DNA from 4 places in the Kitasatospora sp. MY 5-36 genome. Region 2 is predicted to be linked to each of the others. Evidence: riboswitches for the same ligand, from Rfam matches in the RefSeq annotation. Region 2 holds a riboswitch; each other region holds the start of a gene.
The links. A riboswitch is a leader RNA that binds a small molecule or an ion and turns the genes downstream of it on or off. The one in region 2 is predicted to bind cobalamin.

Region 1 (3,298 bases), on a different contig from region 2:
CGCCCTCAAGCGGCGCGACATCGGCATGGTCTTCCAGCGCTTCAACCTGTTCCCGCACATGACCGCCGTCGAGAACGTCATGGAGGCGCCGGTCCAGGTCAAGGGCGAGAGCCGGGCCGACGCCCGCGAGCGCGGGATGGCCCTGCTGGAGCGGGTCGGCCTCGCCGACAAGGCGAAGAACTACCCCTCGCAGCTCTCCGGCGGCCAGCAGCAGCGCGTGGCGATCGCCCGCGCGCTGGCCATGAAGCCCAAGCTGATGCTCTTCGACGAGCCGACCTCCGCGCTCGACCCGGAGCTGGTCGGCGACGTCCTCGACGTCATGCGCGGCCTCGCCGAGGAGGGCATGACCATGGTGGTCGTCACCCACGAGATGGGCTTCGCCCGCGAGGTCGGCGACGCGCTGGTGTTCATGGACGGCGGGGTGGTGGTCGAGTCCGGCAACCCCCGCGAGGTGCTCACCGACCCGCAGCACGAGCGCACCAGGGCCTTCCTCTCCAAGGTGCTCTGAGCCCGTACGCCCGGCGCCCGGCAGGTCACTCCTGCCGGGCGCCGTCGTTTTGCCCGCCCGGGTAATAGGCTGGAGGCAGTCAGCCCGTTACCGACCCCCCTGGAAGGACCCCTGTGGAGCTCGCCGCCTACGCCGATCTCGCCGTCCGGCTGGTGAACACCGAGGAGCCCGAGCGCGGCACCGACTCGCTGACCTCCGTGGAGGCGGTGCGCGGTCTCTTCTCCGACTCCTCGCGGGCCCGCTCGCTCGCCGACGAGTCCGACGTGCCCCGGCTGCGGGCGGTGCGGACCCGGCTGCGCGGGGTCTTCGAGGCCGCCGCCGGCGGGGACGAGATCCGCGGCGTCGACCTGCTGAACAGCCTGCTGATGGAGTACCCGGTCAGCCCGCTGATCTCCGGGCACGACTACCTGGACGACGCCGGGCGGCCGCGCTGGCACCTGCACCTGGCCGACAACTCCCCCACCGCCACCGCCCACTTCAGCGCGGTCGCCTGCATGGGCCTGGCCGTCCACCTCACCGAGCTGGGCGCCGACCGGCTCGGCATCTGCCAGGCCGCGCCCTGCCGCAACGCCTACCTGGACACCTCGACCAACCGCTCCCGCCGCTACTGCTCGGACCGCTGCGCGACCCGCGCCAACGTGGCCGCCTACCGGGCCCGCAAGCGCCTGGAGGCGGAGGCGGCGGCCCGGGCGTAGCGGCCCGCTAGACCTCCTCGACCCAGGCGCCGAGCCGGCGGGCCAGGCCCGGCACCCGGGCCAGCCGCGGGGTGAGCAGCAGCCGCTCCAGCCGGCGCCCCGGCGCCAGCCAGACCGGGCTCGGGCGCAGCCGCAGCAGCACCCGGCCGAGCACCAGCTCGTCCGGGACGGCGCCGTAGCTGCGGCTGTCGCTGTCCACCGGGCGGTTGTCGGAGAGCAGCCACCAGCCCGTGGCCCGGCGCTCGGCGGCCCGCTTCACCACCAGCAGGTCCTGCTGGAAGGGGTGCCGGAAGACCACCACCGCGCCGGGCCGGATCGGCGCGCCGTAGCGGACCAGCAGCCGGTCGCCCTCGCGCAGGGTCGGGACCATCGACGGCCCCGCCACGTCGACCAGCCCGAACGGCAGCGCGCCGCCCGGGCCGCGCTCCCCCGCCCCGGCGCCCTCCGCTCGCGTGCTCCGCGCCACGACTCCTCCTCCCGCCCCCGCTCGCGCCCCCAGTCTGCCGTACGGACCGCCGTCCGTCCGATGTCCGGATTGCGCCGGTTCCCGGTCCGTCTTTCGCCCTAGGCCCACCGCCCGATCGCGAAACCGGGAGGGCGGAAGGGTAATCTCGGGCGCGGGAAGACGATCTAAGGAAGGACTCCCATGTTCTCTCGTCTGTTTGCACCGCGCGCCACCGTCCACGCCCACTGCGACCTGCCCTGCGGCGTCTACGACCCCGCGCAGGCCAAGCTGGAGGCCGAGTCGGTCAAGGCCACCCAGGAGAAGTACCAGGCCAACGAGGACCCGCACTTCCGCGCCCGCGCCGTCATCATCAAGGAGCAGCGCGCCGAGGCCGTCAAGCACCACATCTCGGTGCTGTGGAGCGACTACTTCAAGGCCCCGCACTTCGAGAAGTACCCGCAGCTGCACCAGCTGATCAACGACACCCTGAAGGCCGCCTCGGCCGCCAAGGCGTCCACGGACCCGGCCACCGGCCAGGCCCTGCTCGACCTGATCGCCCAGGTCGACAAAATCTTCTGGGAGACCAAGCAGGCCTGAGCCTGACGCGTCGCCACCCGACCGCCCCCGTCCGCACCGCCGGACGGGGGCGGTCGTGCGTTCACGTCCGACCCGGCCCGGTAAGGGTTGCCTGCCCTGAGTGGCTGTTATGCTGCCAGGGCGTCCGAGGGGGAAGTCCGGTGCGAATCCGGCGCTGACCCGCAACGGTGAGCACGGCCCGTACCCGCCCGTACGGCCGCGCCAGCCCGATCGCCCTCGGCCGCCGACCTCCCGACAACTCGCCGCGGACTGCGAGGGGAACGGCGCCCCGGCACGCCCCCGGCCCGCGCCCGCCCCGGCGCGCTCCCGGCCCGAGGCAAGGCGCACCCGTGAACCGCGCACCCGTCAACCGTGCAGTCGGCCCGCCCGCTCGCCGAATACCCGTCGTCCCGCTCGCCGCCGGACTCGCCGCCGCCCTGCTGCTCTCCCTGGTCTGCGGGGTCGCCCTCGGCTCCTCCGGGCTCGGCCTGCCCCGGGTGCTGCGGCTCCTGGGCGCCGGGCTGACGGGCGGCCGGCTGGAGGCGGACGAGGCGGCCGCGTACGCGATCGTCTGGGAGATCCGGCTGCCGCGCACCGTGCTGGCCGCCGTGGTCGGCGCCGGGCTGGCCGCCTGCGGGGTCGCCGTCCAGGCCCTGGTGCGCAACGCGCTGGCGGACCCCTTCGTGCTCGGCATCTCCTCCGGCGCGGCCGTCGGCGCCAACGCCGTGATGCTGTTCGGCGCCTTCGCCTCGCTCGGGGTGTGGGCGATCTCCGCCTCCGCCTTCGGCTCCGCGCTGGCCGCCATGACCCTGGTCTACGTCGCGGCCCGCACCGCGTACGGGCTCACCCCGCTGCGGCTGGTGCTCACCGGCACCGCGCTGTCCTACGGCTTCTCCGCCGCCACCACCCTGATGGTCTTCGCCGCCGACCGCGGCGAGGCCGCCCGGGACGTCATGATGTGGCTGCTCGGCAGCCTCGGCGGCGCCACCTGGGGCAAGGTGCCGATCGCCGCCGTCACCGTGCTGGCCGGGCTCGCCTACCTGGCCTGCACCGCCGGGCGGCTGGACGCGCTCG
Region 2 (3,298 bases):
GGCGCAGGCCCATCCGGCGGGCGTCGTCGAGCAGCGCCCCGGGGGCGTGGCGGCTCCACACGTTGGGGTGCAGGACGACGGCCACCGTGTACTCGTCGGCGGGCAGTTGGCGGACGAGCCGCCGGGGCAGGTCGGGGTGGCGGCCGAATAACGAGTGCTCGCTCCAGGTGGAGCTGACGACGACGAGCCGTCGGCCGCCGACGGCGCCGAGCGCGGCGCGGTAGCCGTCCCGGGAGCGCCGGCTGGCGAGCATCCGGTCGAAGCACGGGTCGCCGACCACCCGGGCGACGTCCAGGGCCTCGGGGCAGGAGGTCCGCAGCCGGTCCAGCTGTTCGGGGTGGGAGAGCCCGAGGACGTCCACGAACACCCGCCCGCGGTGGGTGAGTTCGTTGCGGGAGAGGCCGGCGGCGCTGACCGTGTCGCCGGTGGACTCGGTGACCAGGCGGTTGTAGCCGGCGCCGTGCGGCAGGACGACGAGGCGGGCGTCCAGGCGGTGCATGGAGGAGTGGACGGCGCAGGCGACGGCCAGGTCGAAGCGGTGGCGGACGGCGTCGTCCCAGTCCAGCACGGTGAAGCCGGACAGGCCGTGCAGGTACTCGTCCAGGGCGCGGTCGGCGAAGACGGAACCGGGGTTGACGGTGAAGTACCACTCGATGCCGTGCGGGCTCAGCAGGGAGAGGACGTCCAGCACCCGGGTGGCCGAGGTGAGGGTGCGGGCGACCGCCAGCACGCGGGCCTTGACCGGGTCGGTGTTCCAGCGGTCGGCGGGCCAGGCATGGGGGTGGGACGGCACATCATGATCGTACTGGCCGGGGCCGTTCACGGCGCGCCTTCCCGAGCGGGAGTCAGCGGACCGGGCGGGAGTCGGCGGCCCGAGCGGGAGTCGGCAGGTCGGGCAGGCGTCGGCGGGAGGGGTCAGCCCACCGCCGCGCTGGGCTCGTGGTGCTCGGCGGCGGCGCACTCGTCGAGGAGGGGGCGCATGGCCTCGTCCACGAGCCGGTAGCGCACCACTCGTCCGTCCCGGTCGCCGGTGACCACGCCGGCCGTGCGGAGCAGCCGCAGGGCCTGGGAGACGGCGGGGTCGCGCATGCCGGTGGCCACCGCGAGGTCGCTGACGGCGAGCGGGCCGGCCCGGTGGAGGGCGAGCAGCAGGGCGAGCCGTCCGGGGTCGGCGAGCAGGGAGAACCGTTCGGCCCAGGACCGGACGTGCGCGGGGTCGCCGATCGCGGCGATGGCCTCGCAGACCCGGTGCCCGTCGATGGTGCGGTGGCCCGCGCGGTCGGCCGGTACGAGATGCATGCGGACATTCTTGCAGGCGGCCGCCTGTGATCCTGGACACCTGCGCAGGTGCGCAGCCTTGCACGGGTCGGGGCGCGGCCCCTACGGTGTTCCCCGCCGTGGTGCTCGGGAAGACCGGTGACGGACCCTCAGGGGTCCCAGCCCGGAGCGGCCCTCGCCACTGTGATCGGGTCGTTCCTCCGCCCGCGGAGGAACGTCGTCCGTGCCCACGGAGCCACTGGGTGCCTCGCGCACCTGGGAAGGCGGGCACGGGTATCCCGTCAGCCAGGAGACCGGCCACGGCATCTCACGAGGTTTTCCACGAGGTGCTGGAGCGTGATCCGCAGATGACCCTGCCCGAAACCGTTGCCGCCGGCGCGAAGCCGGCCCCTTCCGTGCTGCCCAGCTTCAGATGGCGGCGCGAGGACACCGTCCGTACGGCCGGGCTGATGGCGGTGATCGTGGCCATGCACGTGGTGGCCTTCGGCACGCTGATCTTCCTGGTCGCGCCCGAGCGGTACGCGGTCGGTACCCAGGTCTTCGGGGTGGGCCTCGGCATCACCGCGTACACCCTCGGCATGCGGCACGCCTTCGACGCCGACCACATCGCGGTGATCGACAACACCACCCGCAAGCTGATGGCGGACGGCAAGCGGCCGGTCTCGGTGGGCTTCTGGTTCGCCCTCGGGCACTCCTCGATGGTGGTGCTGATGGCCGCCCTGGTGGCGGGCGGCGCGCAGCTGGCGAACACGCTGATGGACGACGAGTCGGCCACCCACAAGTGGCTGGGCGTGATCGGGACGACCACCTCCGGCGTGTTCCTCTACCTGATCGGCGCGCTCAACCTGGCGGCGCTGCTCGGCATCCTCAGGGTGTTCCGCTCGATGCGGGCCGGGAAGTTCGACGAGAAGGAGCTGGAGGCGCACCTCGACTCGCGCGGCTTCATGGCCCGGGTGCTGAACCGGGCGACCCGTTCGATCACCCGGCCGGGGCAGATGTTCCCGGTGGGCATGGTGCTGGGCCTGGGCTTCGACACGGCGACCGAGGTCACCCTGATGGTGATGGCCGGCTCGGGCGCGGCCTCCGGGCTGCCCTGGTACGCGATCGTCTGCCTGCCGCTGCTGTTCGCGGCGGGGATGAGCCTGTTCGACACCCTGGACGGGACGTTCATGAACTTCGCGTACCAGTGGGCCTTCGCCAACCCGGTCCGGAAGGTGTACTACAACCTGACCATCACGGGTCTGTCGATCGCGGTGGCCTTCATCATCGGCACCATCGAGCTGGTCGGGGTGCTGCACGAGAAGCTCGACCTGACCGACCCGGTCACCGGGTTCGTCGCGGACATCTCGCTGGACAACGTGGGCTACGCCATCGCCGGGCTGTTCGTGGTCGTCTGGGCGATCGCGATCGGGTACTGGAAGCTCGCCCGGGTCGAGCAGCGCTGGACGCCCGAGGGCTCCTGAGCCGAGCGGCCAGGCCGCGAACGGCGCCTCCCCGAGTCCGGGGAGGCGCCGTTCGCGCGTCCGGGGTCAGCGCTCCTCGCGGAAGTCGACGTGCCGGCCCGCGGCCGGGTCGTACTTGCGCAGGACCATCCGGTCCGGGTCGTTGCGGCGGTTCTTGCGGGTCACGTAGGTGAAGCCGGTGCCGGCGGTGGAGCGGAGCCTGATCACCGGGCGCAGTTCGCTGCGGGCCATGGGACGTCCTCCTGGGGTCTGGGGGTCGGGGTCTCGGGGTCCGGTCCGAGGGGTTGGCTCGAACCGTACATCGAAATGGAAGTCATTTTCATCTGGTGTAACGTGAGCCCGGTCCTGCCCATTCCCGGACGCCAGGGAGCACCCATGTCCGCCCGCTGCCAACTCACCGGCCGCCGGCCCGGCTTCGGCAACGCGATCTCGCACTCGCACCGCCGCACCGGCCGCCGCTTCGACCCCAACATCCAGCGCAAGCGCTACTGGCTGCCCGGCGAGGGCCGGTACGTCCGGCTGGCGCTGAGCGCCAAGGGCATCCGCACCGTCGACGC
Region 3 (3,298 bases), on a different contig from region 2:
CTGGGCAGGACAACACCGCGCGCTGGTGGCGGATCACCCCGGAGCGCCGGTTCCGGGCGAGCATGCAGCTCAGTCGGCCTCGCCGCCACCAGGAGATCGAGCGGGCCGGCGGGCAGGTCGGGGCCCTGCTCGCCGAGGCCGAGCAGGCGCTCGGGTCTCGGCAGCACGCCGCCGCGCTCGACCTGCTCACCCGGGCCCGCTCGACGCCCGGCTATGAGCGTGCGCTGGAGGTGCTGGCCGCGTGGCGGCGGCTGGGGAGATCCGTCCGCCGTACCGGGCTGCGCGGGGCGTGGCCGGTGCACACCCTCGGCGGGCAGGGCCACGTGTCCTCGCTCGCCGTGTCGGCGGACGGGCGTACCGCGGCGATCGGCGGTGACCGCCGGGTCGGGCTGTGGAATCCGACCGACGGCACCCCGCTGCGCGCGCTCGACAAGCCCCGGGTCGGATCGGTCGGCCTGAGCGCCGACGGCCTGCGTGCGGTGGCCGGCGGGGACGCGGTGCTGCAGAGCTGGGAGCTGCCCGGCGGCCGACCGCTCGGCCGGGTCGACGCCCGTGGGCCCGACGGCCGTGCCGAGAGCGGTGAGGAGGGCATGCTCGGGAACTCGGTCCTGTTCACCGCCGATGCCCGGCAGGCCCTGGTGATCGGCCGGGACGGCGCGCTGCGGCTGTGGGACCTGGACAGCGGCCGCTGCGTGCGGGTGCTCACCGGCGACGGCGAGCGGCCGACCACCGCCGCCGCGATGAGCGCGGATGGCACCCGGGCAGCGAGCGTGGCGCTGTTCGGCGAGATCCAGCTGCACGCCCGGCTCGGCGCTCCGCCGCTGGCGCTGAGTCATCCGGCGTGCGGCTGGCTCTCGTTCGACGCAGACGGCCACCGGCTGCTGTCCGGCAGCGCGTACGGCGACCGCTCGCTGCGGCTGTGGGACGCCGGCACCGGGCAATTCCTCCGCGCCTTCGACTTCGAGGTCCTGCCGTGGGACGCCGGTACCGGGCCGGATGAGCTGTCGGTCCTTCACCTCTCCGCCGGCGGCCGGTTCGCCTACACAGGCCACCGGCTCGGCACGGTGCGGATCTGGGACGCCGACACCGGCCGCTGCCTGCGCGAGCTGGAAGGAGGTGGCGGCCAGGTGTGGAGTCTCACCGCCACCGCGGACGACAGCCTGCTGCTCTTCGGCTGTGCGGACGGCTCGGTGCGGGCGTGGGCGCTGGACTGGGAGCTGTCCGCCGGGCAGTGACGATCGGCCGGCCGGGACACCGGCTCAGTTCCGCAGTGGCCGGGCGGGCATTCGGGCTCGGGACGGTACGGTCACCGCCCCACACCGCTGCGCGTCAGCCCCGGGTTCGCACCGGGTTCCCCCGCTCGGCCACCGCGGACGCTACCGCACAGGTCCATCGCCCGACGAGGTGATGTGATCGACCTGACGCCCCGTTGACTCTCCGTCGGTCAGCGTGGTCTGATGAACCGATTTTTTGCCCTCGGCATTCAGGGGAAGCCGGTCCAACTCCGGCGCTGACCCGCAACCGTGGACCCACCTGAGGGTGGGGGAGCCGGAATGCCTGGACCGGGGGTCTGTTCACAGAGCACTTGCGTCGTCGCGGACTACGACGCGGTTTCGACGGCCCCGTGCCCGCGGGCGACCGTCGGCTGCGCCGTCGCCTCGCGTGTCGACCGACCAGGGAGTCGTCGTGAGGGTCAGCAGCAATCGCACACGTCACAGGAACCGGGACCTCGCCTCGCTGGTGGTCGCCGGCACCGTCGCCGTCGCCGCCTGCGGCACGGTCCTGCTCGGGTACCCGGGTACCGCCTCGGCCGACCCGATCGAGCAGTGCACGGCGACGACGGGGGCGATCGTCGCCGTCGACTTCACCCACTGGGGCGGCGGCGTCGTCCGGGGCTGCGACGCCCACCCCACGACGGGCATGAACCTGCTGCACAACGCCGGCTTCACCACGACCGGCACCGAGCACGACGGACCGGCCTTCATCTGCCGGCTCGGGACCGGGACCTTCAACGGCGGCGCCCAGTACCCGACACCGGCCGAGGAGCCGTGCGTCAACACCCCGCAGGCCACCGCGTACTGGTCGTACTGGATTGCCGAACCCGGCCAACAGGCCTGGTCCTACAGCCGGTTCGGGGCCGGCACGCAGAAGCCCAAGCCCGGCGAGGTCGAGGCCTGGGTCTACGGCGGTACGGACGTCGGCGGAACCAGCGGGGCGCCGAACTTCACCCCGGACTCCGTCCGCGCCAGGAACGGCGGCCCCTCGCCCTCCGCCTCCCCGTCGGCGTCGCCCTCGCCCGCGGTGGCCCTGAGCGCGCCCGAGGGGAGGAAACCCGACGCGGCCAGGGGGAGCGCCTACCTCACCGACCCGGCCCGGCTGATCGACGGCCACTACTACGAGGGCTTCCCGGCCTTCGCCGACTTCGGCCTGACCATCGACGGGGCCTACGCCCTCGCCGCGACCGGCACCGACGACGCCGCACTGCGCCGGATCGTCGACTTCCTCGACCAGCAGGGCAAGGACGCGAGCGAGCGCACCGTCAACGACTGGACCGCGATCGGCACCGAGTACGCCGGCGGCGGGTCCATCGGCAAGGAGGCGCTGCTCGCCGAGGCCGTCGGCCGCAACCCGCGGGACTTCGGCGGCCACGACCTGATCGCCGCCCTCGCCGCGCTGGTGTGCGCCAAGGCCGACGCGACCACCGGCTGCGCCGCCCCGGGCAACTACGCCTACGCCACCTCCGTCTTCTCCCAGGCGCTCGCCGTCATGGCCCAGCTCCGGGCCGGGGAGTCCACCAGCGCCGCCCCCGCGATCGCCTACCTGAAGGGCCTCCAGCACCCGGACGGCTCCTGGCCGAGCCTGATCCCCGCCACCGGCGACTCCGACGTGGACAGCACGGCGATGGCCGCCATGGCCCTCGCCCTCGTCCCCGGGGACGAGGCCGCCCAGGCGGTCGACCAGGGGCTCGGCTGGCTCGCCGCGCGGCAGCTGCCCGACGGCGGCTTCCCCGGCGCTTCCGGCGACTCCACCAACTCGGCCGCGCTGGCCGTCCAGGGCATGACGCTGCGCCAGGCCGCCGCCGGTGGACAGATCGCCAAGGCGCTCGACTTCCTCGCCGGGCAGCAGAACGGCGACGGCGGGTTCAACGTCGCGGCGGCCGGGCAGCGGGGTTCGGACGTCCGCGCGTCCACGCAGGTGCTGGGCGGTGCCACCGGCATCTCCTTCGGGACGCTGTCCCGCGACCTCGCGGGCACGCCGACGCCGACTCCCACCGGGACTCCGACCACCACCCCGACGG
Region 4 (3,298 bases), on a different contig from region 2:
GGGCGCGCAGCCGGTCTGGATGCCGCCGCCGACGGCGGTGAAGTCGACCACGACGGTGACGCCGGTGGTGCCGCCGCAGGCGGCCGCCCGCGCCTGCGGGGCCTGGACGGCGCAGACGCCGAGCAGTCCGGCGGTGAGGGCCGCCGCGGCGGCGATCGACCCGAGCGTACGGCGGGCCGGGCGGACCGGGGTGGGGGTGTCGCTCATCGGTGAACTCCTCGCGGTGTCAGCGTGGTTCAGCGCGTGGCCGGGGCCGGCGGGCAGGCCTGGGTCGGGGCGTCGGGGGCGGCCCCGGAGGCGGAGAGCGTGGACAGCGGGGTGCCCGCGAGGCCGAGGACGGCCTGCGCCGTGGCCCGGGCGCCGGTGCCCGCGTTGAAGCCGGTCGCGTCGTAGGCGACGGCGCCGCGGACCGCCGGGTCGGCGGAGCAGCCCTGCTGGAGCTTCACCAGCCGGCCCCAGGCCTTGAGGCCGGGGCCGAGGCGTCCGCCGGAGAGCAGCGCCTGGGTGGCCAGGCCGGTGCTGTTGGCGTTGGAGGCGGTCGCCCCGGCGGCCGCGAACCCGCCGTCGGCGTTCTGGTGGTCGGTGAGCCAGCCCAGGCCCGTGTTCGCCTTGGCGGCGCGCCCGGTGGCGGCGAGGGCCTGGACGGCGAGCGCGGTGGCGTCGGCGTCGCTGGTGCAGGCGGCCTGGCCGAAGGAGAGCGGGAAGCCGCCGTCCGCGCACTGGCTGTTCGCCAGGAAGTCCACGGCCGCCGCCGGGGCGTCACCGGGCGTGCGGTGCAGGGCGATCACGGCGAGGGACTGGCCGAAGGCGTTGCTGTAGTCGCCCCACTGGGAGCGGTCGGAGAACCGGCCCTCGGCGGTCTGCAGCGAACGCAGGCGGGCCGGCAGGTCGACGCCGCCGAAGGCCGCCGGGTCCCCGCCGCGGACCTCGACGGCGAGCAGCAGCTTGGCGGTCGCGCCCGCGTAGGCCTCGGTGGTGCCGTCGCCGAGGTAGCCGCCGATGATCTCGGGCTTCGCCAGCCAGGCGGTGGCCTTCGCGGCGGCCTCGTCGGAGCCGCGCGAGGCGGCGAAGGCCAGTACGGCGTCGATGGTGAGGCCCTGGTCGGGGTAGGCGGTCCCGTTGAAGACGGACTCGAAGTGGTCGCCGTCGACGAGTTGGCGGGCCAGCCAGCCGCCCGCGGCGGCGTCGGGACGGACCGTCGGGGACGAGGTCGCGGCGGCGGTCGCGTTCACGGGCGCGGCGTGGGCGGCGGTGACCGCCGGGAGTGCGGTGGCGAGCGCCACGGCGGGTATCGCGAGCAGACCGAGGGTGCGGCGGAGCGTGGGCATGGTGGCCTTTCCGGGCCCGCGCGCAGGGGCCCGGAGGGCGGCGGCGACAGCCGGGGCGGCCCTCGGGGCTCCGGCCCGCGGACCACGACGGGAGGAGGGACGACACGCCTCCGCCGACGGGTACTCGGGCTCGCCTCCGACCAGGAGCCGGCGGCCTACCGTTGCGGGCCAGCGCCGGATTCGAACCGGACTTCCCCCAGCGGCGGAGTCACAACATGACGGCCCATCATGGCGATACGGAAAAGATCCGGTCAAGGGTTCGAACGTGACATCACGGTGGCCGCCGCCCGACATCGGGACGCGCCCCTCCCGGCCGCCGACGCGACCAGGGCGTCCCGGACGGCAGAATGCCTCCCATGCGGCACATCTTCGTCATCGGCATCGGCGCGGGCGACCCCGACCACCTCACCCTGCAGGCGGTCAAGGCGCTCGCCCGCACGGACGTCTTCTTCATCCTCGACAAGAACGAGGACCGGCAGGACCTGATCCGGCTGCGCCGCCGGATGCTGGCCGAGCACGGCCGGCCAGGCCACCGGGTGGTCGAGGCGCCGGACGCGGAGCGGGACCGGACCACCCCCGCGTACGCGGCCGCCGTGGACGACTGGCGCGTCCGCCGGGCCGACCTGGTCGAGCAGTTGCTCTCCGAGCACCTCGGCGAGGGCGAGACGGGCGCGTTCCTGGTCTGGGGGGATCCGAGCCTCTACGACAGCGTCATCGCCGTGGTGGACGACGTCCTGGCCCGCGGCGCCGTCGGCTTCGACTACGAGGTGGTCCCGGGCATCAGCAGCGTCTCCGCGCTCGCCGCCCGCCACCGCAGCACGCTGACCCGGGTCGGCCGCCCGGTGCAGATCACCACCGGCCGCCGACTGGCCGAGGGCTTCCCCGAGGACGTGGACGACGTCGTGGTGATGCTCGACGGCCGCGCCGCCTTCACCGGGATCGACCCGGAGGGGCTGGAGATCCGTTACGGCGCGTACCTCGGCACCCCCGACGAGATCCTCGTCGCCGGTCCGCTGGCCGAAGCCGCCCCGCGGATCAGCGAGTTGCGCGAGTCGGCCCGCGCGCGCAAGGGCTGGATCATGGACACCTACCTGCTGCGGCGCTCCGAGAGCTGACCGGCGGGCGCCGCCCCGGTTCGACCCCCGGCCGACACTCGGACACCGCCCTCGCGCCCGGCCGTCACTCCACCCGGCCGGTGCGCTCCCGGACCGGTGCCGGTGCACTGTGGGCCAACTCCGACACCATGCCACTGCCTAACGTTCCGTCATGAGAGCGAACAGGACAGCCTCTTGGGCTCGTCCGGCTCGACCGCGCCGCGCCGCCGCCCGCTCCGGGCGGCGGCCCGAACCCATGACTGGAGGCCGTCGAGGTGCCTGCAATGCCGGTCGGCGGGCTGGTCCCCCGCACGGAGAACGTCACCGAACACGCCGCCGACGTCGTCGTCCGCAACGCCCGGATCCACACCGGGGACGCCCGCCGCCCGCAGGCCGGCGCCCTCGCCATCCGGAACGGCCTGATCACGGCCGTCGGGGACGACGCGGACATAGCCCCGGTCGTCGGCCCGTCCACGGTGGTGGTCGACGCGCTCGGCCGCCGCGTGGTGCCCGGCCTCAACGACGCGCACCTGCACGTGATCCGCGGTGGCCTCAACTACGTCCTGGAGCTGCGCTGGGACGGTGTGCGGTCGCTGCGCCAGGGCCTGGCGATGCTGCGGGAGCAGGCCGCCCGGACGCCCCGGGGGCAGTGGGTGCGGGTCGTCGGCGGCTGGTCGGCGGAGCAGTTCGCCGAGCGGCGGCTGCCGACCCCCGCCGAGCTGAACGAGGCGGCGCCGGACACCCCGGTGTTCGTCCTCCACCTCTACCAGTCGGCGGTCCTCAACCGCGCCGCGCTGCGCGCCGTCGGCTACACCCGCGACACCCCGGACCCGAAGGGCGGCCAGATCGTCCGGGGCCGCGGCGGCGAGCCCAACG

Region 1: linked by a shared signal. The riboswitch ahead of AE652_RS02615 (iron ABC transporter permease) and the one ahead of AE652_RS28350 (HoxN/HupN/NixA family nickel/cobalt transporter) in region 2 are both predicted to bind cobalamin.
Region 3: linked by a shared signal. The riboswitch ahead of AE652_RS19725 (prenyltransferase/squalene oxidase repeat-containing protein) and the one ahead of AE652_RS28350 (HoxN/HupN/NixA family nickel/cobalt transporter) in region 2 are both predicted to bind cobalamin.
Region 4: linked by a shared signal. The riboswitch ahead of AE652_RS19705 (prenyltransferase/squalene oxidase repeat-containing protein) and the one ahead of AE652_RS28350 (HoxN/HupN/NixA family nickel/cobalt transporter) in region 2 are both predicted to bind cobalamin.

The regions. Positions count from the first base shown of each region.
Region 1 is NZ_LFVW01000030.1:25,284-28,581, reverse strand. It holds gene AE652_RS02635 (amino acid ABC transporter ATP-binding protein) at 1-508, shown strand, start outside; gene AE652_RS02630 (CGNR zinc finger domain-containing protein) at 622-1,203, shown strand; gene sodX (nickel-type superoxide dismutase maturation protease) at 1,211-1,573, opposite strand; gene sodN (superoxide dismutase, Ni) at 1,850-2,245, shown strand; cobalamin riboswitch at 2,327-2,452, shown strand; gene AE652_RS02615 (iron ABC transporter permease) at 2,575-3,298, shown strand, end outside.
Region 2 is NZ_LFVW01000506.1:5,037-8,334, forward strand. It holds gene AE652_RS28340 (hypothetical protein) at 1-793, opposite strand, end outside; gene AE652_RS28345 (metalloregulator ArsR/SmtB family transcription factor) at 916-1,299, opposite strand; cobalamin riboswitch at 1,382-1,595, shown strand; gene AE652_RS28350 (HoxN/HupN/NixA family nickel/cobalt transporter) at 1,626-2,741, shown strand; gene rpmG (50S ribosomal protein L33) at 2,808-2,972, opposite strand; gene rpmB (50S ribosomal protein L28) at 3,117-3,298, shown strand, end outside.
Region 3 is NZ_LFVW01000281.1:9,739-13,036, forward strand. It holds gene AE652_RS19720 (WD40 repeat domain-containing serine/threonine protein kinase) at 1-1,235, shown strand, start outside; cobalamin riboswitch at 1,281-1,357, opposite strand; cobalamin riboswitch at 1,436-1,580, shown strand; gene AE652_RS19725 (prenyltransferase/squalene oxidase repeat-containing protein) at 1,687-3,298, shown strand, end outside.
Region 4 is NZ_LFVW01000281.1:3,421-6,718, reverse strand. It holds gene AE652_RS19710 (hypothetical protein) at 1-207, opposite strand, end outside; gene AE652_RS19705 (prenyltransferase/squalene oxidase repeat-containing protein) at 237-1,328, opposite strand; cobalamin riboswitch at 1,426-1,566, opposite strand; gene cobF (precorrin-6A synthase (deacetylating)) at 1,685-2,443, shown strand; gene AE652_RS19695 (amidohydrolase) at 2,707-3,298, shown strand, end outside.